DNA from 2 places in the Xanthobacter cornucopiae genome. Region 2 is predicted to be linked to the other one. Evidence: riboswitches for the same ligand, from Rfam matches in the RefSeq annotation. Region 2 holds a riboswitch; the other holds the start of a gene.
The links. A riboswitch is a leader RNA that binds a small molecule or an ion and turns the genes downstream of it on or off. The one in region 2 is predicted to bind cobalamin.

Region 1: another riboswitch for cobalamin. It lies ahead of V5F53_RS12700 (TonB-dependent receptor plug domain-containing protein); the one in region 2 lies ahead of cobW (cobalamin biosynthesis protein CobW).

The regions. Positions count from the first base shown of each region.
Region 1 is NZ_CM195531.1:2,879,052-2,894,856, forward strand. It holds gene V5F53_RS12680 (8-amino-7-oxononanoate synthase) at 1-643, opposite strand, end outside; gene bioB (biotin synthase BioB) at 640-1,692, opposite strand; gene V5F53_RS12690 (WYL domain-containing protein) at 1,881-2,693, shown strand; gene V5F53_RS12695 (hypothetical protein) at 2,797-3,222, shown strand; cobalamin riboswitch at 3,306-3,510, shown strand; gene V5F53_RS12700 (TonB-dependent receptor plug domain-containing protein) at 3,634-5,658, shown strand; gene V5F53_RS12705 (ABC transporter substrate-binding protein) at 5,670-6,650, shown strand; gene V5F53_RS12710 (FecCD family ABC transporter permease) at 6,650-7,669, shown strand; gene V5F53_RS12715 (ABC transporter ATP-binding protein) at 7,681-8,451, shown strand; gene V5F53_RS12720 (universal stress protein) at 8,527-9,363, opposite strand; gene V5F53_RS12725 (glycosyltransferase family 2 protein) at 9,706-10,812, shown strand; gene V5F53_RS12730 (ChbG/HpnK family deacetylase) at 10,809-11,618, shown strand; gene clcA (H(+)/Cl(-) exchange transporter ClcA) at 11,763-13,193, opposite strand; gene V5F53_RS12740 (DUF1850 domain-containing protein) at 13,299-13,667, opposite strand; gene V5F53_RS12745 (TRAP transporter permease) at 13,680-15,805, opposite strand, start outside.
Region 2 is NZ_CM195531.1:4,749,110-4,764,914, forward strand. It holds gene cobN (cobaltochelatase subunit CobN) at 1-2,623, opposite strand, end outside; gene cobW (cobalamin biosynthesis protein CobW) at 2,630-3,700, opposite strand; cobalamin riboswitch at 3,809-3,997, opposite strand; gene cobO (cob(I)yrinic acid a,c-diamide adenosyltransferase) at 4,053-4,670, shown strand; gene V5F53_RS20905 (cobyric acid synthase) at 4,670-6,130, shown strand; gene cobF (precorrin-6A synthase (deacetylating)) at 6,235-7,005, shown strand; gene V5F53_RS20915 (MFS transporter) at 7,554-8,765, opposite strand; gene arsH (arsenical resistance protein ArsH) at 8,762-9,481, opposite strand; gene arsB (ACR3 family arsenite efflux transporter) at 9,478-10,533, opposite strand; gene arsC (arsenate reductase (glutaredoxin)) at 10,597-11,022, opposite strand; gene V5F53_RS20935 (ArsR/SmtB family transcription factor) at 11,030-11,398, opposite strand; gene rpsU (30S ribosomal protein S21) at 11,699-11,962, shown strand; gene V5F53_RS20945 (ABC transporter substrate-binding protein) at 12,741-14,372, shown strand; gene V5F53_RS20950 (ABC transporter permease) at 14,428-15,408, shown strand; gene V5F53_RS20955 (ABC transporter permease) at 15,408-15,805, shown strand, end outside.

The DNA.
Region 1 (15,805 bases), 1.9 Mb from region 2:
GCCCGTCCGGCCCGTAGACACCGGTGGCGTGGGCCTCGTCGATGAAGAGAAAGGCGTCGTGCGCATCGGCCAGCGCCATCAGCTCGGCCAGCGGCGCGATGTCGCCATCCATGCTGTAGAGGCTTTCGACCACGATCCACACCCGGCCGGTGCCGCCCTCGGCGCGGAAACGGCGGATTTCGGCCGCGAACGCCTCCACCTCGTTATGGCGGGCGGTGACCGCCAGCGCCCGGCCGGCGCGGGCGCCCTCGTGGGCGCTGGCGTGCACCAGCTCGTCCATGACCAGGAGGTCGCCCTTCTGCGGCAAGGTGGTGAGGGCGGCGAAATTGGCCACATAGCCGCCGCCGAAATAGAGTACCCGTTCCGCATGGAAGAAGGCGGCGGCGGCCGCCTCCAGGCGCTCGTGCTCCTCCGCATTGCCGCGCAGCAGGCGCGAGCCGCCCGCCCCCACCGGCGTGCCGGCGTCGAGGGCGCCGCGCACCGCCTCGGCGAGCCGGCCGGAGGCGGCAAGGCCCAGATAATCGTTCGAGGCGAAGTCGCGCCCGGCGCGGGGCGCGAGGGTGCGCAGGCGGTCCTTGCGTTCGAGCCCGCGCAGGGTCGCGGCATAGCGTTCCAGCAGCGCGGAACCGCCGGCTGCGCTCATTCCGCCGCCGCCATCGCCGCGCAGGGCGCCTCGACCTCGACGGTTTCCACCTCCACCTTCAGCTCCATGGGATGGATGCCCAGGCGCTGGAACAGCACCGCATCCTTGTCCTCCTCCGGATTGCCGGCGGTGAGCAGAGTCTCGCCCACGAAGATGGAGTTGGCGCCGGCGAAGAAGCACATGGCCTGCATCTCGTCGCTCATCTCGGTGCGGCCGGCGGACAGGCGCACATGGGAGGTGGGCATGAGGATGCGGGCGAGGGCGATGGTGCGCACGAAATCGATGGGGTCCACCTTCGGCGCGTTCTCGAGCGGGGTGCCGGGAATGGCGATCAGCATGTTGATGGGCACGCTGTCCGGCGGCTCGGGCAGGTTGGCGAGGGTCACCAGCATGTCCACCCGGTCCTCCTCGCGCTCGCCGAGGCCGAGGATGCCGCCCGAGCACACCTTGATGCCGGCTTCGCGCACATTGTCCAGCGTCTCCAGCCGGTCGGCGAAGGTGCGGGTGGTGATGACGTTGGCGTAGTGGGCTTCCGAGGTATCGATGTTGTGGTTGTAATAGTCGAGGCCGGCCGCCTTCAGCCGGCCGGCCTGGTCGGGGCTGAGCATGCCCAGCGTCATGCATGTTTCCATGCCGAGGGCCTTCACCCCCTCCACCATGGCCACCACGAAGCCCATGTCGCGCTCCTTGGGGCTGCGCCAGGCGGCGCCCATGCAATAACGGGTGGCGCCGGCGTCGCGGGCCTTCTTCGCCTCGGCGAGCACCCGCTCGACCTCCATCAGCTTGGAGGCGGACAGCTCGGCGTCGTTGCGGGCGGACTGGCTGCAATAGCCGCAATCCTCCGGGCAGCCGCCGGTCTTGATGGACAGAAGGCGGCTCAACTGCACCGCATTGGGGTCGAAATGGGCGCGGTGGACGCTCTGAGCCTGGAACAGGAGGTCGTTGAACGGCGCGCGATAGAGGGCAAGCGCCTCGTCCCGGGTCCAGCTCCGGCGCGAAGCCTCAGCCCTGGAAGCCACCCCGTCCTCGATTGTCACGGCGACCGACATGTCCACTCCCGCACGTTTCTCAAGCCCTGCCCCGGCGCGGATGCGTCCATCCGGCGCGGGAAGGGCGGACCTTAGCCAATGACGGCCGCTCAGGGAATAGGCAGATGCCGGCGCGAATCCTTAACAGTTCCCCCTTTGTCCGCGCCGCGGCATGGGTTACCAATGGAGCGACCCGGGATCGCCGCCACATGAACGCCATCACCTCGCTCAAGTCGTTCTTCATCGACCGCGTCGCCGCCCTCGGCGCGCCGCTCTATGCCAACGCCGGGCAGATCGCCCTGCCCGCCGACGATCCCCACGACGAGATCGCCGACCACGCGCGCGAGCACGACCCCGCCGAGGGCCAGTCCTTCGTCATCGACTATGTGGACCACGCCGGCCACGTCAGCCATCGCCGCATCTCGGTGTGGGCGATCCAGCGCAATGTGGAGGGCATCCCCATCCTCGTCGCCAAATGCCACGAGCGGCAGGCCGCCCGCGCCTTCCGGGTGGACCGCATCCGCGCCGTCACCGATTTCGACGGCACCCGGCGCGAACCGCTCAGCCGCTTTTTCTTCGAGACCTTCGGCTTCACCTGGCCCAGGGACGCCATCATCGTGCCCGGCGAGGACCCCTCCGAAGCCCGCTGGGACCGCATCCGCACCCTCATCAACCGCTCCGGCGTGGTGCTGCTGCTGGCCCTCGCCCTGGCGGACGGCGAGCTGGGCGCGGCCGAGACCGAGGAAATCCGGTTCTTCTGCGAGACCGCCTGCGGCCGCGCCGGCCTCGACCTGACCGGTGCCGAGCGCGAGCGGCTCGCCGCCTATCTCGGCCGCCTGCGCCCCACGGCGGAGAGCGTCGACGCCGCCCTCGACGTGCTCATGGAGGCGGAACGGCCCGCCATCGCCGACCTGCTGAAAGCCGGCCTCAAGGTGATCGCCGCCGACGGCGTGCTCAAGGACGACGAGGCGATGATGCTCGACAGCTTCTGCATCACCCTCACCGGCCAAAGCCTGCTTTAGGCCGTGTCGCCGGTGGGGCGGTCCTGGCACCGGCGTGCGGCGTGCGGCACCAAATGGCTGCGCCCGCGTTGTCCTCCCGGATGCCACGAGAGAGGACCCCCGCATGAGCCTCACCGATCCGCGCCCGCTGGCGCTGGCCGTTCTCCTGCTGGCCGCGGTGCCGGCCCCGGCGGCGACCGGCACCGCGCCCGGCGCCGGGCCGAGCGCGCCGGCCGATCTGCTGCCACCCCCCGGCGCGGCGGCGCCGCCGCCAGCCGAGCCGACCCCCGAGGCCCGGCGGGCGGAGGCCTGCAAGGCCCATGCGCTGGCGCGCCTGAAGACCCGCTCGCCGGCCATCGCCGACATCTTCATCGACATGGACGGGCTGACCGTGGCCGCCGCCGACATGAAGGTGGGCGGAGCCCACATCACCTCCGTGCTCATGGGCGAGGCCTATATCCAGCGCGACCGCAGCGACAAGGTGCATCGCTTCCTCTGCCTGACCGGCACCGACGACACGGTGCTGCTGACCTTCTTCACCGAGCAGTGAGACCGGCCGGCCACGGGGGGGGAAACGCCGATGACGACCAAGGTGGGGCAACCGGAAGGCATTGACGGGGCCACGCCGGCTCGCCTAGTTTGCGGCCAGACGGTATTCCTCCCAGAGGAATCAAGAGGGAATGCGGTGCGGGCGCCTGGCGCGCCCCATGCCGCGGCTGCCCCCGCAACTGTAAGCGGCGAGTCCCTCGCCAATCGCCACTGGGCACTCGGGGCCTGGGAAGGCGGCGAAGGACAAGGACCCGCGAGCCAGGAGACCTGCCGTCGAACCGTGGTCACACGCGGGCTCATCGGGCGGGGTGTTCCGGTGGCGGGATGATTTGCGGGAACGGCCTTCGCGCCGGTGACGTGGAAGATCCCTCGTTCGCGGTGACGTGCCACAGGCGTCCCGCCCGAGGTCCGCATGCCATTCGCTTTGCCGTCCACCCGTCGCCCCCGCGTTCCGCTCTCCCTTTCGGCCAGCCTCCTGGCCCTGCTCGCCGCGGCTCCCGCCCTGGCCCAGACCGCCCAGCCGCCGGCGGCGCAGGCCGCCCCGGCCGCCGACGCCAGCCAGATCGACCTGCCAGACGTGGTGGTGAGCGCCACGCTCACGCCCCTGCCGGAGAAGGAGGTGGCCAGCTCCGTCACCGTCATCACCGCCACGGAGCTTGAGGAGACCCAGCGGCGCAGCGTGCCCGAGGCGCTCGAATCGGCGCCCGGCCTCAATGTGGTGCAGACCGGCGGGCCCGGCGGCACCACCGCGATCTTCATGCGCGGCACCAACGCCAACCACACCAAGATCCTGCTGGACGGCATCGACCTGGGCGATCCCTCCGCCGCCGCCGGCGCCTTCAACCTCGGCACCCTCTACACCAACGACTTCGCCCGCATGGAGGTGCTGCGCGGCCCGCAAAGCGGCCTCTACGGCTCCGACGCCATCGGCGGCGTGGTGTCCATGACCACCGCCCGCGGCGAGGGCCCGGCCAAGGCGTCCGGCTATGTGGAGGCCGGCGCGCTCGGCACCTTCAACCAGGTCGCCAGCCTCTCCGGTGGCTTCAACGCCATCGGTTATGCCCTCAATGTCGGCCATTTCGCCTCGACGTCGATCCCGGTGACGCCGGCCGACATCGTGCCGTTCGGCAGCCCGGTCAACGCCAATGCCAGCGACAACTGGACCTATTCCGGCCGCCTCGACATCGACCTGAGCGACAGCTTCACCTTGAACCTGGTGGGCCGCTACATCGAGACGAGGCTCGCCTACACCTCCGACCTCTACGACTACGCCACCTTCACCGGCTATCCGGCGCCGCTGCAGGACACCGCCTATGGCCAGTATTTCATCGGCAAGGCCGAGGGTCTCTGGCGGGCGCTCGACGACCGGCTGGTGAGCACCTTCGGCGTGTCCGCCATCGACTACAGCAACGACAACGCCAGTCCCTACCCCTCCTATGTCAGCGCCTATGACGGCGACCGGCAGACCTATTACTGGCGCTCCAACTACACCTTCCTGCCCGGCCAAAGCGTCATGCTCGGGCTGGAGCGCTACAACGAGGGCATGACCAGCTCGTCCGCATGGTCATCCATGGACGCCACCACCGGAGACACCGCAGGCTACCTGCAGCTCCAGTCGGCGCTGGGCGAGCGCTTCTTCATGGCCGCCAACGTGCGCTATGACAGCAATGACGATTTCGGCGACCACACCACCTGGCGCCTCGCCCCCGCGCTGCTGTTCCCGGAAACCGGCACCAAGCTGAAGGCCACCTACGGCACCGCCTTCAAGGCGCCGACCCTCTACCAGCTCTACGCGCCCCTCTACGGCAACCCCGACCTGCAGCCGGAGGAGAGCGACGGGTGGGACGCCGGCTTCGAGCAGACCTTGTGGAACGAACGCGTCGGCTTCGGCGCCACCTATTTCCACAATGACATCACCAACCTGATCGTCACCACCTACAACGCCGCCAGCTTCACCTACAATTACGAGAACCTGTCGAGCGCCACCAGCCAGGGCGTCGAGGCCTTCCTGGCGGTGAAGCTCACCGACCGGCTGTCGGTGCGCACCGACTACACCTACACCAGCACCATCGGCTATTTCCCGGCGGGGGCCTCGTTCGGCGTGAGCTGCGAGCCGCGTGACGCCACGTCCTGCTATCCCCTGCGCCGGCCCAACAACAAGGTCTCGGTGGCGGTCAACTGGCAGCCGGTGGACCCGCTCACCCTCACCGCAACGCTGGTCTATCTCTCCGACTGGTGGGACGTGGACCGCACCACCTTCGCCGTGGTGCGCCAGCCCGGCTACACCATCTTCAACGTGGCCGCGAACTACACCGTCAACAGCAACGTCATGGTGTTCGGGCGCATCGACAACCTGTTCGACGAAACCTATGAAAACCCCAATGGCTGGCTGGCGCCGGGGTTCGGCGCCTATGCCGGCCTGAAGCTGACCTACTGAGGCCCCACGCCGTGACGCGCGCCCCCGCCCCGAAGCCCGCCGCCCCTGCCCGGGACCGGGGACGGGCGCGCGCCCGCCTTGCCGCCACGCTGCTGCTGGCGGCAAGCGCTTGGCCGGCCGCCGCCGCGGAGGCGGAGCGGACCGCTCCGCAGAGGGAACAGGGCGCCGGGCCGGTGGCGCGGGCCACCCCGCCCCGGCGCATCGTCTCGCTCAACCTGTGCGCCGACGAGCTGGTGCTGCGGCTCGCGCCAAAAGGCGCGGTCGTTTCGGTCACCACCCTGGCCGGCGACCCGGTGAGCTCCACCGTCGTCGATCTCGCCGCCGGCCTTCCCACCAACCGCGGCCTGGCGGAAGAAGTGGTGCCGCTGGCGCCGGATCTCGTCATCGCCGGCGCCTTCACCACCCGCAACACCGTGAGCCTGCTCCAGCGCTTCGGCATCGAGGTGATGGAAATGACCATTCCCAACAGCCTGGACGAGGCCTATGCGCAGATCCGCGCCATCGCCGAGCGCCTCGGTGTGCCGGAAAAGGGCGAGGCCATGCTGCGCGAGATCGAGGCCGCCATCGCCGCCGCCCCGCCGCCCCCCGGCCCGCGGCCGCGGGCGGTGGTGATGCGCCCCAACGGCTTCACCGTGGGGCGCGACAGCCTGCCCGACGATTTGATGCGCCGCGCCGGGCTCGACAACATGGCGGCGCGCCTGTCCCCGGACAAGCTTGGCCAGCTGTCGCTGGAGGAGATCATCACCGCCCGCCCCGACGTGCTGGTGGTGGACGACGAACCGGATGCCCCGCCCTCCCTCGCCCGCGAGCTCATGCGCCATCCCGCCGTGGCCGAGGCCGTGGCAGGCGGCCACATCGCCCCCATGCCGCTGCGGCTGTGGGCCTGTGTCGGGCCGCAGCTCGCCGAGGCCTTCGCGCGCCTGTCGGCCGCCGCCCGCGCCGCCGCTGGCGACGCCGTCGCCACCGCGCCGGCCATGACCCGGACCCGCTGATGGCGCGCGCCCTCGCCGCGCGCGGCACCCCGCCCGTGCCCTGGCTGGTGGGGCTGCTGGCCGCCCTCACCCTGGTGCTGTTCGCCCTGTCCCTCGCCATCGGCTATGCCCCCATCGACTGGAACGCGGCAGTGGACGACATCGTGGCCGGCCGGCGCGGGCTCGACGCCCTGGTGCTGGTGGAGCTGCGCCTGCCGCGGGCCCTGCTCGGCGTCCTGGTGGGCTTCAGCCTGGGCCTCACCGGCGCCGCGCTGCAGGGGCTGATGCGCAATCCGCTGGCCGACCCGGGCGTGGTGGGGGTTTCGGGCGCGGCGGCGCTGGGAGCGGTCACCGCATTCTATTTCGGGGCGGCAGCCCTGCTGTCCCTGGCGCTGCCGCTCGGTGGCCTCGTCGGCGCCGGCCTGGCCACCACGATGCTGCTGCTGCTGGCCCGGCGCGGCGCCTCCACCACGGCGCTGATCCTGGCCGGCGTCGCCCTCAACAGCCTGGCCGGGGCGCTGACCGCGCTGGCGCTCAACCTGTCGCCCAGCCCCTACGCGACGCTGGAAATCGTGTTCTGGCTCATGGGCTCGCTGGCCGACCGCAGCCTGCAGCACGTCGCGCTGGCGGTGCCGTTCATCGTCGTCGGCGCGGCGCTGGTGCTTGCCACCGGGCGCGGGCTCGATGCCCTCACACTCGGGGAGGAAACGGCGGAGAGCCTGGGCTTCTCGCTGCCCCGGCTGCGGCTCGCCGTCATCGCCGGAACCGCGGCCATGGTGGGGGCCTCGGTGGCGGTGTCGGGCGCCATCGGCTTCGTCGGGCTGGTGGTGCCGCACCTGCTGCGGCCCCTGGTGGGCCACCGGCCGGGCCGCCTGCTGCTGGTGAGCGCGCTGGCGGGCGCCGCCCTCACCCTCGGCGCCGACGTGCTGGTGCGCCTCATCCCCACCCGGCCCGAGCTGAAGCTGGGGGTGGTGACGGCCCTCATCGGCGCCCCCTTCTTCCTGCTGCTGCTGCGCCGGCTGGGCGGCGAGGCCGAATGATGCAACCAGGGCTGACCCTCGCCGCCACCGGCCTGCGCGTGACGCGCGGCGCGCGCACCGTGCTCCACGACGTGGACCTCACCGCCCGCCCCGGCGAGTTGCTGGGGCTGCTCGGGCCCAATGGCGCCGGCAAGACCACCCTGCTGCGGGTGCTCGCCCACCTCCAGGACACCGCCGCCGGACAGGTGCTCTACGATGGCACGGCGGCCGCGACGCTGGGGCGGCGGGCGCTCGGGCGCACCCTGGCCTACCTCGCCCAGGGCGGACGCATCCACTGGCCCATGCCGGTGGAGCAGGTGGTGATGCTGGGGCGCCTGCCGCACGACGCCAGCCCGGCGGCGGACGCGGCGGCGGTGGCGCGCGCCATGGCCGCCGCCGACGTGAGCGCCTTCGCCGCCCGCCCGGCCGGCAGCCTCTCCGGCGGCGAGAAAATGCGGGTGCTGCTGGCCCGCGCGCTGGCGGTGGAGGGGCGGGCGCTGCTCGCCGACGAACCGGTGGCTGCGCTCGATCCCTATCACCAGCTGCATGTGATGGATGTGCTGCGCCAACAGGCGCGGGCCGGGCTCACCGTGGTGGTGGTGCTGCACGACCTGACCCTGGCGACCCGCTTCTGCGACCGCGTCGCGCTGCTGCGCGACGGCCGCCTGATCGCCTGCGGCAGCCCCGGCGAGGTGATGACGCCGGAGCGGCTGGAGGCGGCCTATGGGGTGCATGTGGAAAGCGGCGAGCGCCACGGCGAGCGCTTCATCCTGCCCTGGTCGCGTCGCGCGCCGACGGCTTGAGCGGGACCCGTTGCTTGAGCGGCCGCCGCGCGCCGGAACGGGCCGCCCGCACGGGCCGCCCGCCGCCGGGGGCGCTCAGTGCGCCATCAGCACCGGCACGGTCATGGAAGCGAGGATGTCGCGGGTGACGCCGCCCAGCACCATCTCCTTCAGGCGCGAGTGGCCGTAGCCGCCCATCACCACCAGGTCGGCGCCCTGGTCGGACACCTCGTTGAGGATGGCGGCGGAGATGGAATCGCCGCTGGACACCGGCAGGCGGCGCACCTGGGCGTCGAGATTGTGGCGGGCGAGATGGCGCGCCACCTCCAGCCCCTCCTCGTCCACCTCCTCGCTGCCGGCGCTGACCACGCGGAACACTTCCACCACCTTGGTGCGATGCAGCAGCGGCAGAGCCTCCGCCAGGGCGCGGGCGGACGCGCGGCTACCGTCCCAGGCGATCACGGCGCGCTCGGCGGTGAACGGCTTCTTTTCCTGGATATAGGGCACCACCAGCACCGCGCGGCCGGAATCGAGCAGCACGGTTTCCGCCAGCACCTCTTCCGGACCCGGCTTGTCGGGGTCGGGCTGCGCCACCACGGTCAGGTCGAACAGGCGGGCCATGCGGGCAAAGCCGTTGGCGGCAACGCCAAGCGAGGCGGACAGGGTGCGGATCTCATGGGGAATGCCGGATGCCCGGGCAAGCGCCTCCAGCCGGGCGGCCGCCTTTTCGGCCGACGACTGGTTCTCCAGAATCTGCGCATCGATGAAATCGGTGGGCAAGGCGCCCATGTAGAAGGGCGGCACGTCGATCTCGTACGCCACCGACAGGCCGGTGAGGTGCGCGCCGAACTCCACCGCGAGGCTGGCCGCGTAGTCGGCCGCCACGTCGCGTTCAACGCCCTGCGCCAGATTGACCAAAATGTCGCGAATCATGACCGAAGGCCCTCATTCAGCCGTTTGAGCGTCGCGACCTTACCCTAAACTCGCCCAAAGTCTCGGGTCTTGATGTCGCTCAAACGTGGAGCCTTCCCGCCACGGCCGCCGGCCTCTCCAGGGCGGCGCCGCCCCTTCCCGCCGGAAGCGGCGGCGCGGCCGTCTCTGGGGGAAAGACGGCCGCGCCATGGCACGGTCTTGTTGGGGGGCGCGACCGCGCTGCAGAGGAAACGCCCGGTGGGAAGACAGGTTCCCCCGCTCATGCGAAAAAATTCATACCCATCTCCGGTCGCCGGAATTAGACCTCCTCATCCCGTCGCGTCCGCCGACCCTGGCCGAGCCATGACACCAGACCTCAGCATCGTCGTCCCCGTGTACAACGAGGCCGCCGGCCTCCCCGTCTTCCACGAGCGGCTCTGCCGCCACGCCCTCGCCGAGGCCGAGGCCCGCGGCCTCAGGATGGAGATCGTCTATGTGGACGACGGCAGCCGCGACGGCTCCGCCGCGCTGGCCGCCACCCTGCCGCAGCTCGGGCTCGACGTGCAGGTGGTGGCGCTGTCGCGCAACTTCGGCAAGGAAGCAGCCCTCATGGCCGGGCTCGACCATGCCCGCGGCGACGCGCTGCTGTTCATGGACGGCGACGGCCAGCACCCGCCGGAGATGATCCCCACCTTCCTGCGGCTGTGGAAGGACGAGGGCTACGATGTCGCCTACGCGGTGAAATCCAACCGCCTGGACGAGCCGCTGGCCCGCCGCAGCTTCGTGCGCGGCTTCTACTGGCTCCTGAACTACGGCGCCGCCAGCGCGATCCCCGAGGATGCCGCCGACTTCCGCATCCTGTCCGCCCGCGCCACCGCCGCGCTGCGCCGGATGCCGGAGCGCAACCGCTTCTTCAAGGGCCTGTCGAGCTGGGTGGGCTTCCGCCAGGTGGCGGTGCCCTACCAGCCGGACGCCCGCACCCACGGCACCACCTCGTTCAACTTCCTGGGCCTGCTCGGCCTGTCCATGGAGGCCCTGACCTCGTTTTCGCCGGCACCGCTGCGGCTGGCGGCGCTCTCGGGGGCGGCGCTGGCGGGCCTCGCCCTGTTCTATGGCGCGTGGATCGTGGTGGAGCGGCTCATCTGGGGCATCCCGCTGCCGGGCTACCCGTCGCTGGTGGTGGGCATCATGGTGATGGGCGGCGCCCAATTGCTGGTGATGGGGCTGATGGGGGAGTACATCGCCCGCATCCTCTCCGAGATCAAAGCCCGACCGGTCTATTTCGTGGCCGAGCACGTGCTCAATCCCGCCGAGCCCCATGGCGTGCCTCACGACATGCCCCACGGCGCAGCCCCGGAACCAGCCCCGGAATCAGCCCCGGAACCAGCCCATGGCGCATCGTTCGGGGGGCAGGCGCCGGGGCGCGCGGCCACCGCGGACGCCGTCTCGGTGGCGAGGGCCCGGCCGTGAAGCACGTGACCCTGTGCGCCGACGACTACGCCATCGCCCCCGGCGTCTCGGCCGCCATCCGGCGGCTGATCGCGGACCAGCGCCTCAACGCCACCTCGGTGATGGCGGTGTTCTCCGGCCTCGGGCAGGAAGCCCGCGCGCTCGACGCGGTGGCGGCCGGCCGGCAGGTGAGCATCGGCCTGCATCTCACCCTCACCGGCGGCACCGCCCCGCTGACCCCCTGGAACGACGGCGCCAACATGCCGCCGCTGCGCCAGCTGGTGCTGAGGGCCTGCACCGGCCGGCTCGACACCGCCGCCGTCGCCGCCGAGATCGACGCCCAGTTCCTGGCGTTCGCGCGCGCCTTCGGCCGCCCGCCGGACCATGTGGACGGGCACCAGCACGTGCATGTGCTGCCCGGCATCCGCGCCGCCGTGCTCAAGGCCACCCGCCGCCATGCCCCCAACGCCTGGCTGCGCGACGTGTGCCCGGCGCCGGCGGCCCTGGTGGGGCTCGACCTCAAGGGGCGGCTGATCGGCGCTTTCGGCCACGGCTTCGCCCGCGATGCCGCCCGGCTCGGCCTGGCCACCAATACCGGCTTCGCCGGCGCCTACGACTTCGGCGCCGACCACGATTTTGCGCCCCTGCTCGCCCACTTCCTGAAGGGCGTGCCCGACGGCGCGGTGGTGATGGTCCATCCCGGCCATGTGGACGATCCCCTGACCGCCCGCGATCCCCTCACCCACCAGCGGGAAGTGGAATTCGAGGTGCTGCACGGGCCGGCGCTGCCGGACATCCTCGAGGCAGCCGGCGTCCGCCTGTTCTGACCCGGCGCCGGGGCGGCCGCGCAGGCGCCCCGGCGACCCGCGACCCGAGACCCGGCGGCGATCCCCGCGCGCCTTTCCCCCTGGCGCAAGAACAGGGACGGCCAGCCAGCGGGGCGCCGGCCCCCCGGCATCACACCGTCCGCATCACACGGTCGGCGGCTGGCGGCGGCGCGCGTCCCAGCCGCCCAGTTGCTCATCCTTCGGCTCGCGCGGCGGCGTCTGCCCGGCCAGGCGCAGGGTGCGCTCCAGCAGCACCTCGTAGATGGGCTTGCCGCCCAGCCCCTCGGCCACCACGTTGGCGGTGACGCAGGTGATGATCACCGGCACCATCAGCACATAGGCGCCGGTCAGCTCCGCCACCAGCACCATGCCCACCAGCGGCGCGCGGATGGTGGAGGAGAACAGGCCGCCCATGGCCGCCACCGCGAACGCCACCATCGCCCCCGGCGGCAGCGGCACCGCCAGGTCCAGCAGCATGGCGGCCAGCAACCCCACCGACGTGGCGAGGGCGAGGATGGGCGCGAAGATGCCGCCCGGCACGCCGGTGGAGTAGCTCGCCAGGGTCATGACGAAGCGGATCAGCACCACCATGGCCAGGGTCGCCAGGGTCAGGGGATGGGTGGCGAGCTGCACCGCCAGCGCCTCGCCGCCGGTGGTCGCCTCCGGACGCAGCAGCAGCAGCGGGCCGATGGCCGCGCCCACCACCAGCGGCACCAGATAGGGCGACACCTTGAGCCCGATGCCCCGCGACAGGTCCAGCGCCGCCACCAGGGCCCAGTTGAAGATGACGCCGAGCACGCCGAGGATGACGCCGAGCCCGGCGAAGGCCGGCAGCAGCCAGAACGGCATCTCAAGCGCCTGCATGCCCATCATGGGGCCCGAGCCGCCGGCCATCTCGGTGACGACGGCGCTCACAACCGAGGCGATGATGACGGCGCTGTAGGTGCGCAGGCCATAGGGAAACTGCCGCCGCGTCTCCTCGATCACGAACAGGATGGCCGCCAGCGGCGCGTTGAAGGCGGCGGCAAGGCCCGCCGCGCCGCCGGCCGCCAGCAGGCCGCGCCCGTCGCGGGTGCCGAGCACGAAGCCGTCGCCCACCGCCTTGGCCAGCGAGGCGCCGATGTGGATGGTCGGTCCCTCGCGCCCCAGCACCAGGCCGGAGCCGAGGGACAGGATGCCCGCCACGAACTTCACCGGCAGGATGCGTTTCCAGCGCACCTCGCGCTGGCCGTCGAGGGCGCCCTCGATCTCCTGCACGCCCGAACCCGCCGCCTCCGGCGCGAAGATTCGCACCAGCGCCACCGACACCAGCACCATGAGGGCGGAGACCCCGGCCAGCACGCCCAGCGCCTGCGCCCCCTCGAAATACTGCAGCACCAGCCCTGCCCAGCCCAGCGCGGCGGTGGAGAGCTGGTGGAACGCCGCGCCCACCGCCCCAGCCATCGCCCCCACGAGCACTGCGAGGAAGTAATAGGCGGCATCGCTCATGACGCGCGGCGGATCGCCGCCGGTCGCCTCGGCTTCGGCAGAGAGCGGCGCGCCAGAGGTCGGCGCAGCGGCAGCAGGTTCACCCATGGCGGCTCATCCGTGGTGCAGGCGCGCCGCCGGAACTGGGACGCCCTTTTCCCTTAGAGCATTTTCGCACCGCATTAAAACGAATGTGCGCCCCGCTACCACCACTTAGTCGCAGGTCGCGAGGCGCACCGGATCGGCGGCCTCCGGCAGCAGCGCGCCCACGGGGCGGCAGGACCCGGCGACGCACACCCGCCAGTCGGCGGTGGCGCCGGACCGGCGCAACAGCACCTCCGGTTGCGCCGGCAGGCGGGGATGGGCCACATAGAAGCCGTCCCTCAGTTCCGCGCCGTCGGGCGGCTCCATGCCAGCCCCCGAGCCCTCCACCCGCACCTCGACCAGTTCCAGCCCGGCGGGCGTCGCCCGCCAGGTCTCGCGCCACTCGGTCCGCTGCACCGAATGGGTCCAGGCCAGGGTGAAGACGGCGGCGAGCCGCACCACGACCCCGCCGCCCGCCAGACAGGCGACCACCGCCATCGCCGCCGCCGGTCAAGCGGTTGCCGCGCGGCCGGCGCGGGTGCGCCAGATATGCCAGGCGACGAAGGCCGCCGAGGTGAGCCACCCCACCTCGTCGGTCCAGGGCATGGACAGGATGAGCAGCGCCGCGGCGGCGAAGGCGACGAGGCGCTCCGCCACGCTGAGCGGCGACAGCAGGTAGCCGGTGGCGGTGCCCGCCCACAGGATGATGGCCAGAACCGCCTTCACGAACACATAGGCCACCGCCGGCCAGAAGCCGATGATCGCCGCCATGGGGTCGCCGTCCTGCAGCATCAGGGCCGGCGAATAGACCGCCATGAACGGCGCCACGTAGCCCGCCAAAGCGATGCGGGTGGCGATCCAGCCGATGGCCTGCCCGGAGACGCCGGCGATGGGCGCCGCCGCGAACGCCGCCAGCGCCACCGGCGGGGTGAGGTCGGCCATGATGCCGAAATAGAAGACGAACATGTGGCTGACGATCAGCGGCACCCCGAGCGCCAGCAGCGCCGGCCCGGCGATGGAGGCGGTGATGATGTAGTTGGGGATGGTGGGCAGCCCCATGCCGAGGATCAGGCACGCGACCATGGTCAGGATCAGCGACAGGAACAGCGAGCTCTTGCCCACCTCCACCACGAAGGTGGCAAACGTGGTGGCGACCCCGGTGAGGGTGAACACGCCGATCATGGTGCCCACCAAGGCGCAGGCGATGCCCACCGGCAGCGCGTTGCGGGCGCCGTCCGCCATGCTCTCGATGCTGAGCGCCAGGGTCTGCCGCCCGCCCTTCACGAACACCAGCAGCGCCACCAGCGCCGCCACCGCCGCCGCCACCCCGTTGATGCCGTATTCGAGGAAGCTCGCCGCCGACAGGCCGAGCACGATCCAGAACACCAGCCGCAGGCCCTGGGGGCCGATCAGCCGCGCCACCGGCGTGCCGAGCACGATGAGGGCGGTGAGCGCCAGCCCCACGGTGCCCGCGAACAGCGGCGTGTAGCCGGAGAACAGCAGCCACACCAGCGCCGCCAGCGGCAGCAGCAGGAACCAGTTCTTCCGCAGCGCCTGGAGCGCGTTCGGACACTGCGCCTTGGGCAGGCCGGAGAGGCCGTGCTTGCCCGCCTCCAGGTGCACCATGGCGAACACGGTGAAGAAATAGAGAAACGCCGGGATCACCGCCGCCGTAGCGATCTCCGCATAGGGCACGTCGATGGTCTCGGCCATGATGAAGGCCACTGCGCCCATGACCGGCGGCATGATCTGCCCGCCCATGGAGGCGGTGGCCTCCACCGCGCCGGCGAACGCCGGCCTGTAGCCGAAGCGCTTCATCAGCGGGATGGTGAAGGCGCCGGTGGTCACCACGTTGGCCACCCCGGAGCCGTTGATGGTGCCCATGAGCGCCGAGGAGATGACCGCCACCTTGGCCGGTCCGCCGCGCGCGTGGCCCACCGTGCCCATGGCAAGGTCGTTGAAGAGCTGGATCATCCCCGCCCGCTCCAGGAACGCGCCGAACAGGATGAACAGGAAGATGAAGGAGGACGACACATAGGTGGGCGTGCCGTAGATGCCCTCGGTGCCCAGGAACATCTGGTCCACCACCTGCACATAGTCGAACGGGCGGTGGTCCAGCGGCGCCGGCAGGTATTGGCCGAACAGGCCGTAGAGGATGAAGGCGGCGCAGATCAGCGGCAGCGCCGCCCCCATCAGCCGGCGCGAGCCCTCGAACACCAGCGCCACCGCCAGCGTGCCCACCACGATGTCGAGGGTGGACGGGTCGCCGGCCCGGGCGATGAGGTCGGAATAGAACACCCAGTGGTAGAGGCCGACCACGAAGGACAGGATGCCGAGCCCCCACAGCGCCAGCCGGTCCGCCCCGCGCCGGTGGTTGCCGGCGATGGCGAACACCACCAGCAGCAGGAAGCCCACGTGCACCGAGCGCACGATCTGGCTCGGCAGCGGGCTCCAGGCGGCGGTGACGATCTGGAAGGTGGAGAAGGCGACTGCGATCCAGAACACCGCCCGCCCCCACGCCGCCGGCCCCCAGGTCAGGTCCAGCAGCGCGTCGTCCACCACCACGGCGGCGCCGTGGTCGGGGTCCTTGAGGTCGTGGCTCACTGGGGGGGTGGTTTGGGGCGTGTGCAGGGCTT
Region 2 (15,805 bases):
CGAGGGCAGCGACGGCGCGCGCCACCTGGTCGATGAGCGCGATCTGGTCCGGGAAGGTGTCGCGGAAGGCGCCGGAAATGCGCACGGTGACATCGACGCGCGGCCGGTCGAGCCGGGCGAGGGGCAGGATCTCGAAACCGCGCAGGCGGGTGGAGGCGTCGTCCCAGCACGGCCGCGCGCCCATGAGGGCGAGGGCGTGGGCGATGTCCTCGCCGCCGGTGCGCAGGGTGGGCGAGGCCCACAGGTCCATGACGACGCGGCGCGGCCAGTCGCCGTGGTCCTGGAAATGGCGGCGCAGCACCTCGGCGGCCGCCTTCTCGCCCAGGCGCGCGGCGGCGCGGGTGGGCAGGGCGCGCGGATCGAGGGTGGACAGGTTGCGCCCGGTGGGCCGCACGTCGCGCCCCATGCGCGCCGGCGCGCCGGCCGGGCCAGGCACCACGAAGCCGCCGTCGAGGGCCTTCAGCAGCCCGGCGCGCTCGCCGGCGGCGCAGTCCTCATAGCCGGGCGGGGCTGAGCCGTAGACATGCAGGCCGGTGCGCATGGCGGTCTCGCCCAGGTCGCACAGATGGGCGTCGAGGGCGCTCAGTGCATCGCTCATGGCGGTATCGCGGGTGACGCCGCAGGCCCGGGCGAGGCCGGACAGCTCCGCCCGCTCCAGGATGTCTGCGGCCACCAGGTCGGCGCGGCGCGGGTCGAGCACCCGGGCGGCGGAGAATTCCTCCACCAGGGCGCGCAGCGCCGCCGCCTCGCCGTGCAGGGCGGCGGTGCCCACCTGCGGGGTGAGGTGGCCGAGCGCCACCGCCCCAAGCCGGCGCCGCGCCGGCGCGGCCTCTCCCGGATCGTCGACGATGAAGGGATAGACCACCGGCAGCGCCCCCACCGCCAGCCGGGGCCAGCAGTGGGGCGAGAGCGCCACCGCCTTGCCCGGCAGCCATTCCAGCGTGCCGTGGGTGCCGAGCGGCACCAGCGCATCGACGCGCTCGCGCAGGGCCAGATGGAAGGCGAGGAAGGCGTGGGTGGGCACCGTGTCGGGGTCGTGATAGGCGGCCTTGCGGTCACCGCCCCGGCCGCGATCGGGCTGCAGCGCCACCAGCGCCCGGCCGGCCCGCGCCGCGGCGAAGCGGAAGGCGCCGTCGCGGCATGCGGGATCGCTCGCGGGCGCGCCCCAGCGCGCCGTCACCGCCATGCCGAGGGCCTCCGGCAGGCCGGCGAGCCAGGCGGCATAGCGCTCCAGCGGTACAGCAAGGCCCGCCGGCGCGCCGGTGAGGCAGGCCATCAGCGCCGCGCCGTCGAAGTCGCGCGGGGTATCGTAGCCGGCCTCGGCCAGGAGATCGAGGATCCGGCAGGTGCTTTCCGGCGTGTCGAGGCCCACCGCGAAGCCGGCCCGCCCGGCGCGGGCCGGATAGTCCGGCAGCACGATGGCGAGGCGCCGGGCGCCGCGCGGCAGCCGGCGCAACCGCACCCATCCGGCGGCCTGCTCGGCCAGGGCGGCGATGCCCGCCGCATCGGGCACCTGCGTGCGGCGGGCAAAGGCGAGGGCGGGATCGGCCTCGGCCTCCTCGCGGAAGGAGAGGGGGAAGCCGGCGAGACGGCCGTCGAATTCCGGCAAGGCCACCTGCATGGCGAGGTCTGCCGCCGCCAGGCCGCGGCCGGAGGCGGCCCAGCCCGCGCGTGGCCCGCCGACCGGAATCGCCTGGAGGATGGGGCAGTCGGCGGCGTCGAGCACGAAATCCGCCCCCTGCCGCGCCGAGAAGGCGGTGGTGGAGACGATGATGTCCGGCGGACGGGCGGCGAGGCGGCGGGCCAGGGCGGCGACCGCCTCCGGGTCCTTGAGGCTGCTCAGCCCCACCACTTCCGGCGCCAGGCCGCGTGCAGCCAGGGCCTCGCTCAGGGCGGCGAGGGGCGCGGTCTCGCCCGCCAGGATGGCCGAGCGATAAGCGAGCACCAGGGCGCGCGCGGGGGTGCCCGCGGCCGCCGCGTCCGGCTCCGCCGCGTCGGTCAGCAGGCCGCCGCCGGGCGTCCAGCGGAACAGGCATGGCACCGGGCGGGGCGGCGGGGCGTCCAGCGCCACGCCGCAATGGCGGGCGAGACGGCGCAGCAGGGCGGCCATGTTGTCGGGGCCGCCGGCCTGGAAATAGGCGGCGAGCTCCCCCTGTTCGTCCGCGGCAAGGGTGCCGTGGGCGGCCAGGCGCGGGTCGGGACGGTCGTCGCCCGGCAGCACGGCGAGGGCGATGCGGTGCGCGCGGCAGCAGGCGGCAAGGCTTTCCACCCCATAGCGCCAATAGTCGAGCCCGCCGAGGCAGCGCGCCACCACCACCCGGGCCCGGGCGATGGTCTTCTCCATATAAAGGTCCACCGACAGCGGATGCCGCAGCCGCCGGAGGCTGGCGAGTCGCAGCGTGGGCAGCGCCGCCCCTTGCGCGCCATGGGCGGCGGCTGGCGCCACCTTTCGCGCGTCACGGGCGGCGGCGAGGGCCGCCCTTTGTGCGTCATGGGCGGCGGCGAGCGCCGAGAGGTCGCTGTCGGAAAAGGACAGCACCACCATGTCGCCCGGCGGCTGGGCGAGATCGACGGCGGCCTCGCCATCGTCGAGGCTCGCGCGGCTCATGGGCAACAGGTGCATGGGGCGTCAGCCGGCCAGCGCGCGGGCGACGGCGTCGCGGTCGAAGCCCTTCAGGCCGATCACCACCAGCCGGCCGTCGCGGGCCTCGCCGACCGCCCACGGGCGGTCGAAATGATGCGCGGTGCGGCGCCCGACGGCCTGCACCACCAGCCGCGACGGCTTGCCCGCGACCGGCATGAAGCCCTTGATGCGCAGCACGCCGTCGGCCTCGGTGGCGCGCGCCAGCCGGGCGGCGATGTCCTCCGGCGTGGCGGCGGGGCCGAGATGCACCACCATGCTCTCGAAATCGTCATGGTCGTGGGGCGCCTCGGCATCGTGGTGGGTGCGGCGGGCGTCGAGGTCGTCCTCGGCGGCGGCCTGAAGGCCCAGCACCAGGGCTGGTTCGGCGGTGCCGTGGGCGGTTTCCACGATCTTCACGGCGCGCGGCAGGTGGCGTGCGACCTCGGCGCGGGCGGCGGCGCGCGCGGCCGGGTCCATCAGGTCGGCCTTGTTGAGCAGCACCAGGTCGGCGCACAGGATCTGGTCCTCGAACACCTCTTCCAGCGGATTGTCGTGGTCCACCGCCGTGTCGTCGGCGCGTTGGGCGGCCAGGGCGTTCGGATCGTCGGCGAAGAAGCCGGCGGCCACCGCCGGCCCGTCCACCACCGCGATCACGCCGTCCACGGTGACGCGGGAGCGGATCTGCGGCCAGTTGAAGGCCTGCACCAGGGGCTTGGGCAGGGCCAGGCCCGAGGTCTCGATGAGAATGTGGTCGGGCGGGGTGTCGGCGCCGAGCAGGCGGTCCAGGGCGGGCACGAAATCGTCGGCCACGGTGCAGCAGATGCAGCCGTTGGGCAGCTCCACCACCCGGCCGTCGTCGCAGCCGGCGATGCCGCAGCCCTCCAGGAAGGCACCGTCGAAGCCGATATCGCCGAACTCGTTCACCAGCACGGCGATGCGCGCGCCATGGGCGTGCTGCAGCAGGTGGCGCACCAGGGTGGTCTTTCCCGCGCCGAGGAAGCCGGTAACGATGGTGCAGGGAATCCGTCCGGCAAACGCAGCCGTGGCGGCAGATGAAGTGTGGGAAACGCTGGCCATGCCCGCTCCGTCGCGCGTCCGGCCCGCGGGCCGGTTCCTTCTACGGACGGAGCGGAACCTTGAGGGGTTCCGGCACAGCGCCATCCGCTCACCCCGGCGGACGGGCCCATAGAAGTCGGGTTGACGGCAGGTCTCCTGGCTCACGGATGTCGCGCCCGTCACGGCCTTCCCGGAGAAATCCTCCAGTGGCGTGGATGCGATCGGGCAATCCGCTTACAGTTGCGGGGGCAGCTGCGGTTTTCCACCGCATTCCCTTTTCACCTCGCAGCGCGAGGCACCGTCATCTATACCGATTAGCCCTCGCCGCGCTCCGATGCAAGCGGCCCGTTTCCTGCCCCAAGGAGGCCTGCCCATGGACCCCGCCCGCGAAACCGACATCGAGGCGCGCCATCGCGAGAAGATGGCGAAGCGCAAGGCCGTGCAGGACCGGGAGGTGGCGCAAAAGACCATCGAGAAGGGGCTTCTCATGGTCCACACCGGCCCCGGCAAGGGCAAGTCCACCGCCGCCATGGGGCTGATGCTGCGGGCCCTCGGCCACGGCTGGAAGGTGGGCGTCGTGCAGTTCATCAAGGGCGCCTGGGACACCGGCGAGAGGGCCGCCTTCGATCGCTTCGGGCCGCAGATTTCCTGGCACACCATGGGCGAGGGCTTCACCTGGGAGACCCAGGACCGCGCCCGCGACATCGCCGCCGCCACCGCCGCCTTCCAGCGGGCGCAGGCGCTGATGGCCGATCCCGCAATCCACCTGCTGGTGCTGGACGAGCTCAACATCGCGCTGCGCTACGATTACCTGCCCCTCGACGCGGTGCTGGCGGCGCTCACCGGCCGGCGCGACGATCTCCATGTGGTCGTCACCGGCCGCAACGCCCGGCCGGAGCTGATCGCGGCGGCCGATCTCGTCACCGAGATGACGCTGGTGAAGCACCATTTCGCGGCCGGGGTGAAGGCCCAGCAGGGCATCGAATTCTGATGGCACGCGCGTTCATGGTGCAGGGCACCGGCTCCAACGTGGGCAAGTCACTGCTGGTGGCGGGCTTCTGCCGGCTGTTCGCGCGGCAGGGCTTGAGGGTTCGCCCGTTCAAGCCGCAGAACATGTCCAACAATGCCGCCGTCACCGCCGATGGCGGCGAGATCGGCCGCGCCCAGGCGCTGCAGGCCCGCGCCGCCGGCGTCCCGCCCTCGGTGCACATGAACCCAGTGCTGCTGAAGCCCCAGAGCGAGGTGGGCGCGCAGGTGGTGGTCCAGGGCCATGTGGTGGGCACCGCCAGGGCCAGCGTCTACCAGGCCTGGAAGGCGGGCCTCCTGGCGCGGGTCGAGGAGAGCTTCGCCCGCCTGAAGGCCGAGGCCGACCTGGTGATCGTGGAAGGCGCCGGCTCGGCGGCGGAAGTGAACCTGCGCGCCGCCGACATCGCCAACATGGGCTTCGCCCGCGCCACCGAAACCCCAGTGGTGCTGGTGGGCGACATCGACCGCGGCGGCGTCATCGCCAGCCTGGTGGGCACAAGCGCAGTGCTGGACCCGGACGACGCGGCGCTGGTCAAGGGCTTCATCGTCAACCGTTTCCGCGGCGACCCGGCGCTGTTTTCCGACGGCATGGCGACCATCGCCGCGCGCACCTCCTGGCCGGCGCTCGGCCTCGTGCCCCACTTTGCCGAGGCCGGTCGCCTGCCGGCGGAAGACATCCTGGGCCTTGCCGGCTCGGCCGGGCGCGCGGGGGCGGTGGTGATCGCGGTGCCGGTGACGCCGCGCATCTCCAATTTCGACGATCTCGACCCGCTGCGCGAGGAACCGGGCGTGGAAGTGCGGCTCGTTCCGCCGGGCCAGCCCATTCCCGCCGAGGCGGCGCTGGTGCTGCTGCCCGGCTCGAAAGCCACCATCGACGACCTGCTGTTCCTCAAGGACGAGGGCTGGGACATCGACATTGCCGCCCACCTGCGGCGCGGCGGCCGGGTGATGGGCCTGTGCGGCGGATTCCAGATGCTCGGCCGCGCGGTGGAGGACCCCGAGGGCATCGAGGGCGAGCCGCGCCGGGTCGATGGCCTGGGCCTGCTGGAGGTGGAGACCCGGCTCGGCCGGCATAAGCACCTGCGGGCGGCGGCGGGCCGGCTGGCGGGCGCGCAGGTGCCCGTTTCCGGCTACGAGATGCATATGGGCGAGACCATCGGCGCGGGTACATCGCGCCCGTTCGCGTGGCTGGAGGACGGCCGGTCGGATGGCGCGGTTTCCGAGGACGGGCTGGTGGCCGGCACCTACCTGCACGGCCTGTTCGCGGGGGAGCCGGCGCGGCGGCAGCTGCTGGCGCAGCTCGGGGCGCCGGCAGCCTCGGGGCTCGTCTACGACACCATGGTGGATGCGGTGCTCGACCGGCTGGCGGATCATCTCGCCGCCCATGTGGACATCGCCCGCCTGCGCGCCATCGCCGGCCTGTGAGGCCGGTGCGGGGGGGGCGCCGCGGCCCCCGCGGCGCGTGTCTTGACCCTCTCCATCGCCGGGCGTGAGCCGGAAACCAGCGGGAGCGCATCATGTCATCGCCCATTCGGCGCATTCTGGTCATCGGCATCGGGCCGGGCAGCCCCGATTACATGACCGTCCAGGCCATCGCCGCCCTGAAGCGGGTGGACGTGTTCTTCATCCCCGACAAGGGCGAGGAAAAGGCGCGCCTGCGCCATGTGCGCGAGGCCATCTGCCAGCGCTTCATCCCCGACCGCGCCAGCCGCATCGCCGAGGTGCGCATCCCCGCGCGGGCGGCGGCGCCGGCCGACTACAGGGCGACCGTGGCCGGCTGGCACACCGCCGTCGCCGAAGCCTATGGCGCGGCCTTCGCGCGCGACCTGCCGGAGGGCGCCTGCGGCGGCCTTTTGGTGTGGGGCGATCCCGCCTTCTACGACAGCACCCTGCGCATCCTAGACCACCTGCGCGCGCAAGACGACGGGTTCGACTACGAGGTCATCCCCGGCATCAGCTCCCTCCAGGTGTTGGCGGCGCGCCATCGCATTGCCCTCAACCGCATCGGCGAGCCGGTGCTCGTCACCACCGGCCGCAAGCTCGCCGCCGGCTTTCCCGCCGACGCCGACAGCGTGGTGGTGATGCTGGACGGCGAGGACACCTATCGCCGCATCCCGCCGGACGGGCTGTTCATCCACTGGGGCGCCTATCTCGGCATGGATGAGGAAATCCTCATGTCCGGCCCGCTCGCGGAAGTGGCCGGGGCCATCGCCGAGGTGCGCGCCGAGGCCCGCGCCCGCCATGGCTGGATCATGGACATCTACCTGCTGCGGCGCATGGCGCCGGCCGCCGCGCCCTGAGCCGAGCCACCCCTTGCGCGGCCGGGGCGCGGGTTACGCGGCGGCGACCCACCGCGCAGTCGTCACAGGGTCAGCCGCCGCCGGCCCACCGCCCCCAGGGCCCCTTATCCCGTGGGGCGCCTATCTCGGTATGGATGAGGAAACCTCATGTCCGGTCGGCTGGCGGAAGCGGCCGGGGCCATCGCCGATGCGCGCGTCATGGCTGGATCATGGACATCCGCCCGCTGCGCCGCCTGACACCGGCGTCGGGCTGAGAGCCGCGCCGTCCCTTGCGTGGCAGGGGCGCGGTCAAGCGGTGGGGGACCCGCTGCGCGGTCGGCACAGCGCCAGCCGCCGCCGGCTCACCGCCCCCAGGGCTGCTTATCCCGCGGGGCGCCGCTTTCGGCATGTTTCTTCCGCTCGCGGAAGGGGGCGGGGCCATCGCCGAGGCGCCGGCTCACCGCCCCCAGCGCCGTTTATCCTGTGGAGCGCCGATATCGGCATGGATGAGGAGGCTTCACGTCCGCTCCGCTGGCGGAAGGGGCGGGGCCATCCCCGAAGGGCGCGGTTCATGCGGCGGGCGACCCGTCGGGGAGCCGCCACAGCGCCAGCAGCAGCAGCAGGTTCAGGGCCGCCAGCCCTGCCAGGGTCGCCAGCACGGCATCGGCCCCCAGCGCGCCGAGCAGTGCGGCGGCGGAGAGCGGGGCGACGGCCTGGGCGATGAAGCCGGGTCGGGCGAGCCGTCCCATCAGCGCCGGATAGCGGCGCGGCCCGAACAGCGCCAGCGGCACCGCGCCCTTGGCGATGGAGAACAGGCCGTTGCCGGCGCCATAGGCGGCCAGGGCCAGCGCCATCGTCGCCGCACCGGTGGCGAGCAGCGCCAGCCCCGCGCCCACCAGGGCCAGGGCCCAGGTCATCGTCCACAAGGGATGGTGGCGCCCGCCGCTGAGCTGCTCGACCACCCGGGCGAGAACCTGCGCCGGGCCGATGAGGGCGCCGGCCGCCACCGCCTCGGCGGGGCTGAAGCCGCGCGCCTGCAGCAGCGCCAAGGCTTCCACCGAGATGACGGCGGCAACGGTGCCTGCCACCGCGACGATGCCGGCGAGCAGCGTCACGGCCGGCGCCCCCGGGCGGGCGGGCGCGGGCTCGGGTGCGGCGGCCGGCAGGGGGGCGCGGTTCCCGGCTCCGGCGCCGGTGCGCGGCAGCGCGATCGCCACCAGCGGCAGGCAGGCGGCCAGCTGGAGGCCGGCGTAGGCGAGGCAGGTGCCGCGCCAGCCCAGGTGCGCCACCAGGGCGGCGGAGAGCGGCCAGCACACGGTGCTGGCGAACCCGCCCCACAGGGTCAGTGCGGTGATGGCGCGCCGCGCCGCGGCGCCGTGCAGGCGGCCGAGGGTGGCGAAGGCCGCGTCATAGAGGCTTGCGGCCATGCCGGCGCCCATCACCGCCCACCCGAGGGCGAACACCGGCAGGTTTGGCGCAAGCCCGAGAAGGAGTAGCCCGAGGGCGAGCAGCGCACAGCCGCCCATCAGCACCGGCCGGCCGCCATGGGCGCCGATGAGCAGGCCCACCCGGGGCGCCGCCAGGCCGGCCACCAGCAGGCCGAGGGAGAGGCTGCCGACCACCGCCTGCGGCGGCCAGCCGGTGTCCGCGGCGATGGGCGCGGCCAGCACCGCCAGCAGGTAATAGGACGAGCCCCAGGCCAGGATCTGCACCAGACCCAGCGCCGCCACCGTGCGGCGTTGGCTGCCGGTCGTCCCGGGCGCCGGCACCTGCCGGCTCACCGGATGGCGCCGAGGGACAGCCGGGCTTCGAGCTTTGCGGCCTCCTCCTTGCGTTCGCTGTAGCGGGAGGTGAGCTCCGCGGCGGCGTCACGCGTCAGCAGGGTGAATTTCACCAGCTCCTCCATGACGTCCACCACCCGGTCGTAATAGGGAGAGGGCCGCATGCGGCCGGCCTCGTCGAATTCCGCATACGCCTTGGCCACCGACGACTGGTTGGGGATGGTGAGCATCCGCATCCACCGGCCAAGGATGCGCATCTGGTTGACAGCATTGAAGGATTGTGAGCCGCCGCAGACCTGCATGAGCGCCAGGGTGCGGCCCTGGGTCGGCCGGATGGCGCCGATGGCGAGGGGGATCCAGTCGATCTGCGCCTTCATCACGGCGCTCATGGCACCATGCCGTTCCGGGCTGCACCAGACCTGGCCCTCGGACCACAAGGTGAGCGCGCGCAGCTCCTGCACCTTCGGGTGCTCGGCCGGCGCGTCGTCCGGCAGCGGCAGCCCGTCGGCGTGGAACACCCGGGTCTCGGCGCCGAGATGGCGCAAAAGCCGTTCCGCTTCCAGGGTCAGCAGCCGGGAATAGGAGCGCTCCCGCAGCGAGCCATAGAGCAGGAGGATGCGCGGCGGATGCCGCGACGGCGTCGCGCTGACCAGCCGGTCGAGCGTGGGCCGCGGGAGCTGGGCGACATCCACAGGGGGCACCGCATCGTCGATCACGGGTGGGACCTCGCTGGCGCGCGCGTGGCCGCGCCGCTCTCGTACCAGGGCTTGGAGCGATTGACGATCCAGACCACCGACAACATCACCGGCACCTCGATCAGCACCCCGACCACGGTCGCCAGCGCCGCGCCGGAGGTGAGGCCGAACAGGGAAATGGCCGCTGCCACCGCCAGCTCGAAGAAGTTGGAGGCGCCGATGAGGGCCGAGGGCCCCGCGACGCAGTGGGCCTCACCGGCAAGGCGGTTCAGCACATAAGCGAGGCCGGCGTTGAGATAGACCTGGATCAGGATCGGCACCGCCAGCAGCGCGATCACCAGCGGCTGGGCGATGATCTGCTCGCCCTGGAAGCCGAACAGAAGCACCAGCGTGGCCAGCAGCGCCACCAGCGAGAGCGGCCCCAGGACGGCCAGCGCCCGTTCCAGCGCCGCCGGCCCGCCGCGTGCCAGCAGCCGCCGGCGCGCCAGTTGCGCCACCGCCACCGGAACGACGATGTAGAGCGCCACCGAAAGCACCAGCGTGCCCCAGGGCACGGTGATGGCGGACAGGCCCAGCAGCAGGCCGACGATGGGGGCGAAGGCCACCACCATGATGGCATCGTTGAGCGCCACCTGGGACAAGGTGAAGTGCGGCTCGCCCCGGGTAAGGTTGGACCACACGAACACCATGGCCGTGCACGGCGCGGCGGCCAGGATGATGAGGCCGGCGACGTAACTGTCGATCTGGTCCGCCGGCAGCAGCGGACGGAACAGCCAGCCGATGAACAGCCAGCCCAGCAGCGCCATGGAGAACGGCTTCACCGCCCAGTTGACCAGCAGCGTCACGCCGATGCCGCGCCAGTGCCGGCCCACCTCGCCCAGCGCCGCGAAATCGATCTTCAGCAGCATGGGCACGATCATCAGCCAGATGAGCGCGGCCACCGGCAGGTTGACCCGCGCCACCTCCAGGCGGGCCAGCGCCTGGAACGCCCCCGGCGCCAGGTGGCCGAGGGCGATGCCGGCGAGGATGCACAGGCCGACCCAGACGGTGAGAAACCGCTCGAACATCGACATGGCGGGCGGGGGCACGGCGGGCGCCGGCGTTGCGGGGGTGGACATGGTGCCAGCTCCTGACGTTCAGCCGGGGATGAGGCGGCGGCCGGCGGCGTCCACCACCGCTTCGCCGTCCTCCTTGACGAAGGCGCCGCGCTGCGGCGGCAGCAGGTCGAGCACCCGCTCGGAGGGGCGGCACAGGCGCACGCCCAGGGGCGAGACCACAAGCGGCCGGTTGATGAGGAGGGGGTGGGCCGCCATGGCGTCCAGCAGCGCGTCGTCGCTCAGCGCCGGATCGCCGAGCCCCAGCTCGGCATAGGGCGTGCCCTTCTCGCGCAAGACGTCGCGTACGCTCAGGCCGGCGCGGGCGATCAACTCCTTCAGCAGCGCCCGCGCCGGCGGCGTCTTCAGGTATTCAATGACATGCGGCTCGACGCCGGCATTGCGGATCATGGCCAGCGTGTTGCGCGAGGTGCCGCACGCGGGGTTGTGGTAGATCACGACATCCATGGCTGTGTCAGGCATCGGGGGCCCCGGTCTTGGTTTCGGGGTCGCAGGCGCAGGACAGGGCCGCCACCGCCGGCGCGCAGACCTGCGGGTTCCCGCTGCAGCAGTCCTGCATGAGGAAGGCGATGAGGGCGGAGAGAGTGGGATAGACGGCGCTGTAGATGATCGAGCGGCCATCGCGGCGCGCGCGCACCAGGCCGGCCTGTTCCAGGTGGTTCAGGTGAAACGACATGCGCGAGGAGGACGCCCCGCCCATGGCGGCGCCGATGGCGCCAGCCGGCTGCCCCTCCGGCCCGCTCTCCACCAGCAGCCGCACGATGCGCAGGCGGGTTTCGTGGGCCAGCGCCGAAAACACCGCGAGGGCCTGCGTCTCATTCATCTCAATATCTCATGAAATATTGATATATTGAGATGCTTCTAGCCTCGCTCCCATCCCCGCGCAAGATCCCACCCCCCATGCAGGATCCCATGCCCACGCAAGGCGGTTCTCCCGCGTCGTGGCGCCGGGCTCCGCGCCCGCCGTTTTCCGCGCCGGGTCCCGCGCGGCGGCGCAGCCGTGTCTTTAGGAAACGGGACCGACCTGCTAAGGTAGATGCAGTTCCGGCGTGAGCCGGCCATGTCCGGGCAAACGGCCACCCCGTGGCCGGGGATTCGGGACGACCTTCGGATCGGAGTTATTTTGCAGGTCATCGTCAGAGACAACAATATCGAACAGGCGCTCCGGGTTCTCAAGAAGCGGATGCAGCGCGAAGGCGTGTTCCGCGAGATGAAGGAGCGTCGCGCCTATGAGAAGCCGTCGGAACGGCGGATTCGCGAGGAAGCGGAAGCGGTGCGCCGCAGCCGCAAGGCGGCGCGCAAGAAGGCCCAGCGCGAGGGGCTGATCGCCGCGCCGAAGCGGGCGCCGAAGAAGCCGGCGCCGGCCGCTCCCGTGACGCGCGACTGACGCGCGGGATCGCTCCGGGGCGGGTGCCGTCACGGCTCCGTCCCGGAGCGATCCCGTCCGCCGTGGGTGGCCCTGCCGCCAGGATCGTGGCAGGCCGGTTCCTGACGACCGCGCAGTCCCGGCGCGCCGCCGTCGCCATGCCTCCTTGATTGCGCCGGGTCGGCGAGGTCCTGAAGTATCAAGCGTGCCCTCGGCCGCGCGGCGCGGCGGTGGAAGCAGGTCCACGACAGCCATGGCCACCAGCTTTCCGGCCGCACCCGCAGGCGAGGCCGCCACCGCCCCGACAATTCGGTGTGACCGCAGGGCCTCGGCCTGATCGCGCGCCTCATCGCCGGACGGGTGGCGTCACGCGCCGGACGTGTCCGCCTCAGGGACACGGGCCCCGCCAGGCAGACGCCGCCGGCGGCGCGGCTCGCACGCCGGCAGGCCCGGATCATCGTTCAGGCACCCTATGGCGCGCGCAGTCGGCGCCTGCAACTGGCAGACATCATCGTCGCGCCCTTGAGGGCCATGGCTCGCGCGGCGATTCCCGTCCGCAGCCGGTTCCGGCCCCGCGCGGCGCATCCCGCCCATGAGGCTGGTGGCGCCCCGTGCCGGGCCCGCGCGACACCTGTCCTGGAGTGCCGGTTTCCAGCGGAAACATATAAATTAAATCGACAGATTTAATTTATATGTTGTACGGTCCGCCCCGCCGTGGACCGGCGCCGCATCGCCCGCGCGGGTGCGTCGGGCGGCGTGGCCCGCATCCGCCCGAGCCGGGGCGCCCCAGGAGACCGGAATGCCATTCGATCGTCGGACCTTCAGCAAGCTCCTGTGCGGTGTCGCGCTGGCGGGTCACATGGGCGCCGCCAGCCTGTCGCCGGCCCGGGCCGCGGATGCCCCGCGCCAGGCCGGCGGCGCGCTCACCTTCCTCATTGGCAGCCTGGAAAGCGGCTGGGGACCGAACGAGAAGGTGGACACCTACACCGGCATTGTCTGGGGCCAGCTCGCCGACAAGCTGGTGCATGTGGATGAGAAGGGCGAGGCCACGCCCTGGATCGCCGAGCGCTGGGAGGCCAATGCCGACCAGACCGAATTCGTGCTGCACCTGAAAAAGGGCGTGACCTTCTCCGACGGCACGCCGCTGGACGCCGCGGCGGTGGCCGCGAACATCGAGCTGTGGGCCAAGGGCGATCCGGCGCGGGGCATCGGCCGCCTGGGGCTGTTTCCCTCCACCACCTACAAGGGTGCGCAGGTGGTGGATGACCACACCTTGAAGGTGAGCTTTTCCGGGCCGACGCTCAGCTTCATTCCCACTCTGGGCTATCACAAGGCGGTGCTGCGGGCGGTGTCCAGCGTCAATCTCAAGGCGGACGAGCTGGGCGACCTGGAAAAGCAGCTCGGCAGCGGCCCGTTCGTGGTGGAGAGCTGGCAGGAGGGCGACAGCGTCGTTCTCAAGCGGCGCAAGGACTATGACTGGGGCCCCGCCGTCATCGGCCACAAGGGCCCGGCCAGCCTCGATGGCATCACCTTCAAGGTGGTGAAGGACGCGGCCCTGCGCGGCGCCGCGCTGCAGGCCGGACAGGCCGAGGTGGTGCTCAACATTCCGCCGCAGGAATTGAAGCCGCTGCGCGACAGGGGGCTCAAGGTGGTGGCGCCGGAAAGCCTTGGCTTCGTGAGCGGCTTCGCCGTCAACACCAAGGCGCCGAACTTCGCCGATCCGGCGGTGCGCAAGGCGGTCCAGCACGCCATCGACCGCCGCGAGATCCTCGACACCGTGTTCACCTCCGATTGGAAGCCGGTGACCTCCCTGCTGCAATCCAACGTGCCGGAGGCCGGGGATTTCAGCGCGCTGCTCGCCTATGATCCGCAGCAGGCGCGGCGCCTGCTCGACGCGGCCGGCTGGACGCCGGGGCCCGATGGCGTGCGGGTGAAGGACGGGCAGAAACTGCGCTTCAATCTCTACGCCAGCCCGTGGGTGAGCACTTCCAAGGCGGTGGATGAACTGGTGGTGCAGCAGCTGCAGCGGGTGGGCATCGCCGCCACCCTGCAGGTGGTGGACATCTCCACCTTCAATGCCCGCGTCCGCGGCAACGACAGCGTGCCGCTGGTGGAGATCAGCCGCAGCTTTCTCGACACCGGCGTGGTCGGCAACGTGCTCACCGACGCCGACAAAGGCGACAACTGGTTCAAGGCCGGATCGTCCGACCCGAGCCTGAACCGCTTCGCGCGGGACATCGCCACCGCCGTGGACCGGCAGGCCCGCGCCGCCACCCTGAAGGAGGTCCAGGCCTATGTGCTGGAGGAGGGGCTGTTCATCCCCACCGCGCAGCTGCTGCAGCGGCTCTATGTGCAGACGCCGAAGCTGAAGGGCGATGTCTACAGCGGCGCCGCCTATCCGCTCTATTACGGCGCCTGGCTCGAGCGCTGACGCCCCGCGCGGGGGCCGCGCCGCCCCCCTTTCCACGCCTCACCCCCCTTACGTGATGACCGACACCTCCTACATCTCCTTCGTGCTGAGGCGGATCGCGCATGCGCTGATCGTGGTGGCGCTGGCCTATACGGCGACGTTCCTCATCATCAACGTGCTGCCCGGCGATCCGGTCTCCAACATGCTGCTGGACCCGGACAACGGCTTCTCGCCCGACGAGATCGCGCCGATCATCGCCTATTACGGGCTCGACCGCCCGGTGGTCGAGCAATGGTGGACCGCCCTGGCGCGCTTCGCGTCGGGTGATTTCGGCATTTCCCTGCGCTCCAGCCTGCCGGTGGCCGGGCTGGTGCGCGCGGCGGTGCCGTCGACGCTGATTCTCGCCGCCGCGGCGCTGGCGGTGGCGCTTGCCGCGGCCTTCCTCATCGCCTTCTGCAGCCAGAACCTGCCGCGCCGCTACGGGCAGGGCATCGCCCGGGCGCTGCCGTCGATCTCCCTGTCCATCCCCAGCTTCATCATCGGCATCTTCCTGATCCAGCTTTTCGCCTTTCATTTCGGGCTGTTCCGCATCACCAGCCCGAACAGCTTCGCGGCCACCCTGTTCGCCGCCATCGCGCTGGGCATTCCGGTGTCGGCGCAGATTGCCGAGGTGCTGATCGCCAATCTCGATCACGAGGCGCGGCAGGATTATTTCACGGTGGCGCGGGGGCGCGGCCTGGGGCGGCTGCACCTGTTCGCCCGTCACCAGCTGCGGCCCTCCGCTTTGCCGGTGGTCACCATGATCGCGCTCGCCATCGGCGAGCTGCTCGGCGGATCGCTCATCACCGAGACCATCTTCGGCCGCAAGGGCATCGGCTCGCTGGTGCAAAGCGCGGTCTCGACCCAGGATTTCCCGGTGCTGCAGGCGGTGGTCTCGCTGGCGGCGGTGGTGTTCGTCGCCGTGAACCTGCTGGCGGACCTCGTCTATCCCCTGCTCGACCCGCGCCTGCGCCGGCCTCCCGCCGGGCCGGCGGCGGACCTTGAGGCCTCCGCCTGATGGCCGGACTCGCCGCCATTCCCGCTGCCGCGCGGCGCGACCTGCAGGCGCTGTCCCGCCGCGTGCGTGCCCTTCCGCCGGCGGTGGCCCTGGCTTTCGCGGTGCTGGCGGTGGTGCTGGCGTGGTCCGCCTGTCCCGGCCTGTTCACCAGTCAGGACCCCTATGTGGGCGACACCGCGCAGAAGCTGCTGCCGCCCGGTGCCCGCTATTGGTTCGGCACCGACCACCTGGGCCGCGACCTCTACACCCGGGTGGTGCATGGCACCTGGTCGTCGGTCACCAGCGCCGCCATCGCCGTGTTCATCGGCCTGGTGCTGGGCGGCCTGCTGGGCCTCATCGGCGGCTTCATCGGTGCCTGGGTGGATGGCGCGGTGTCGCGGCTGGTGGATGTGCTGCT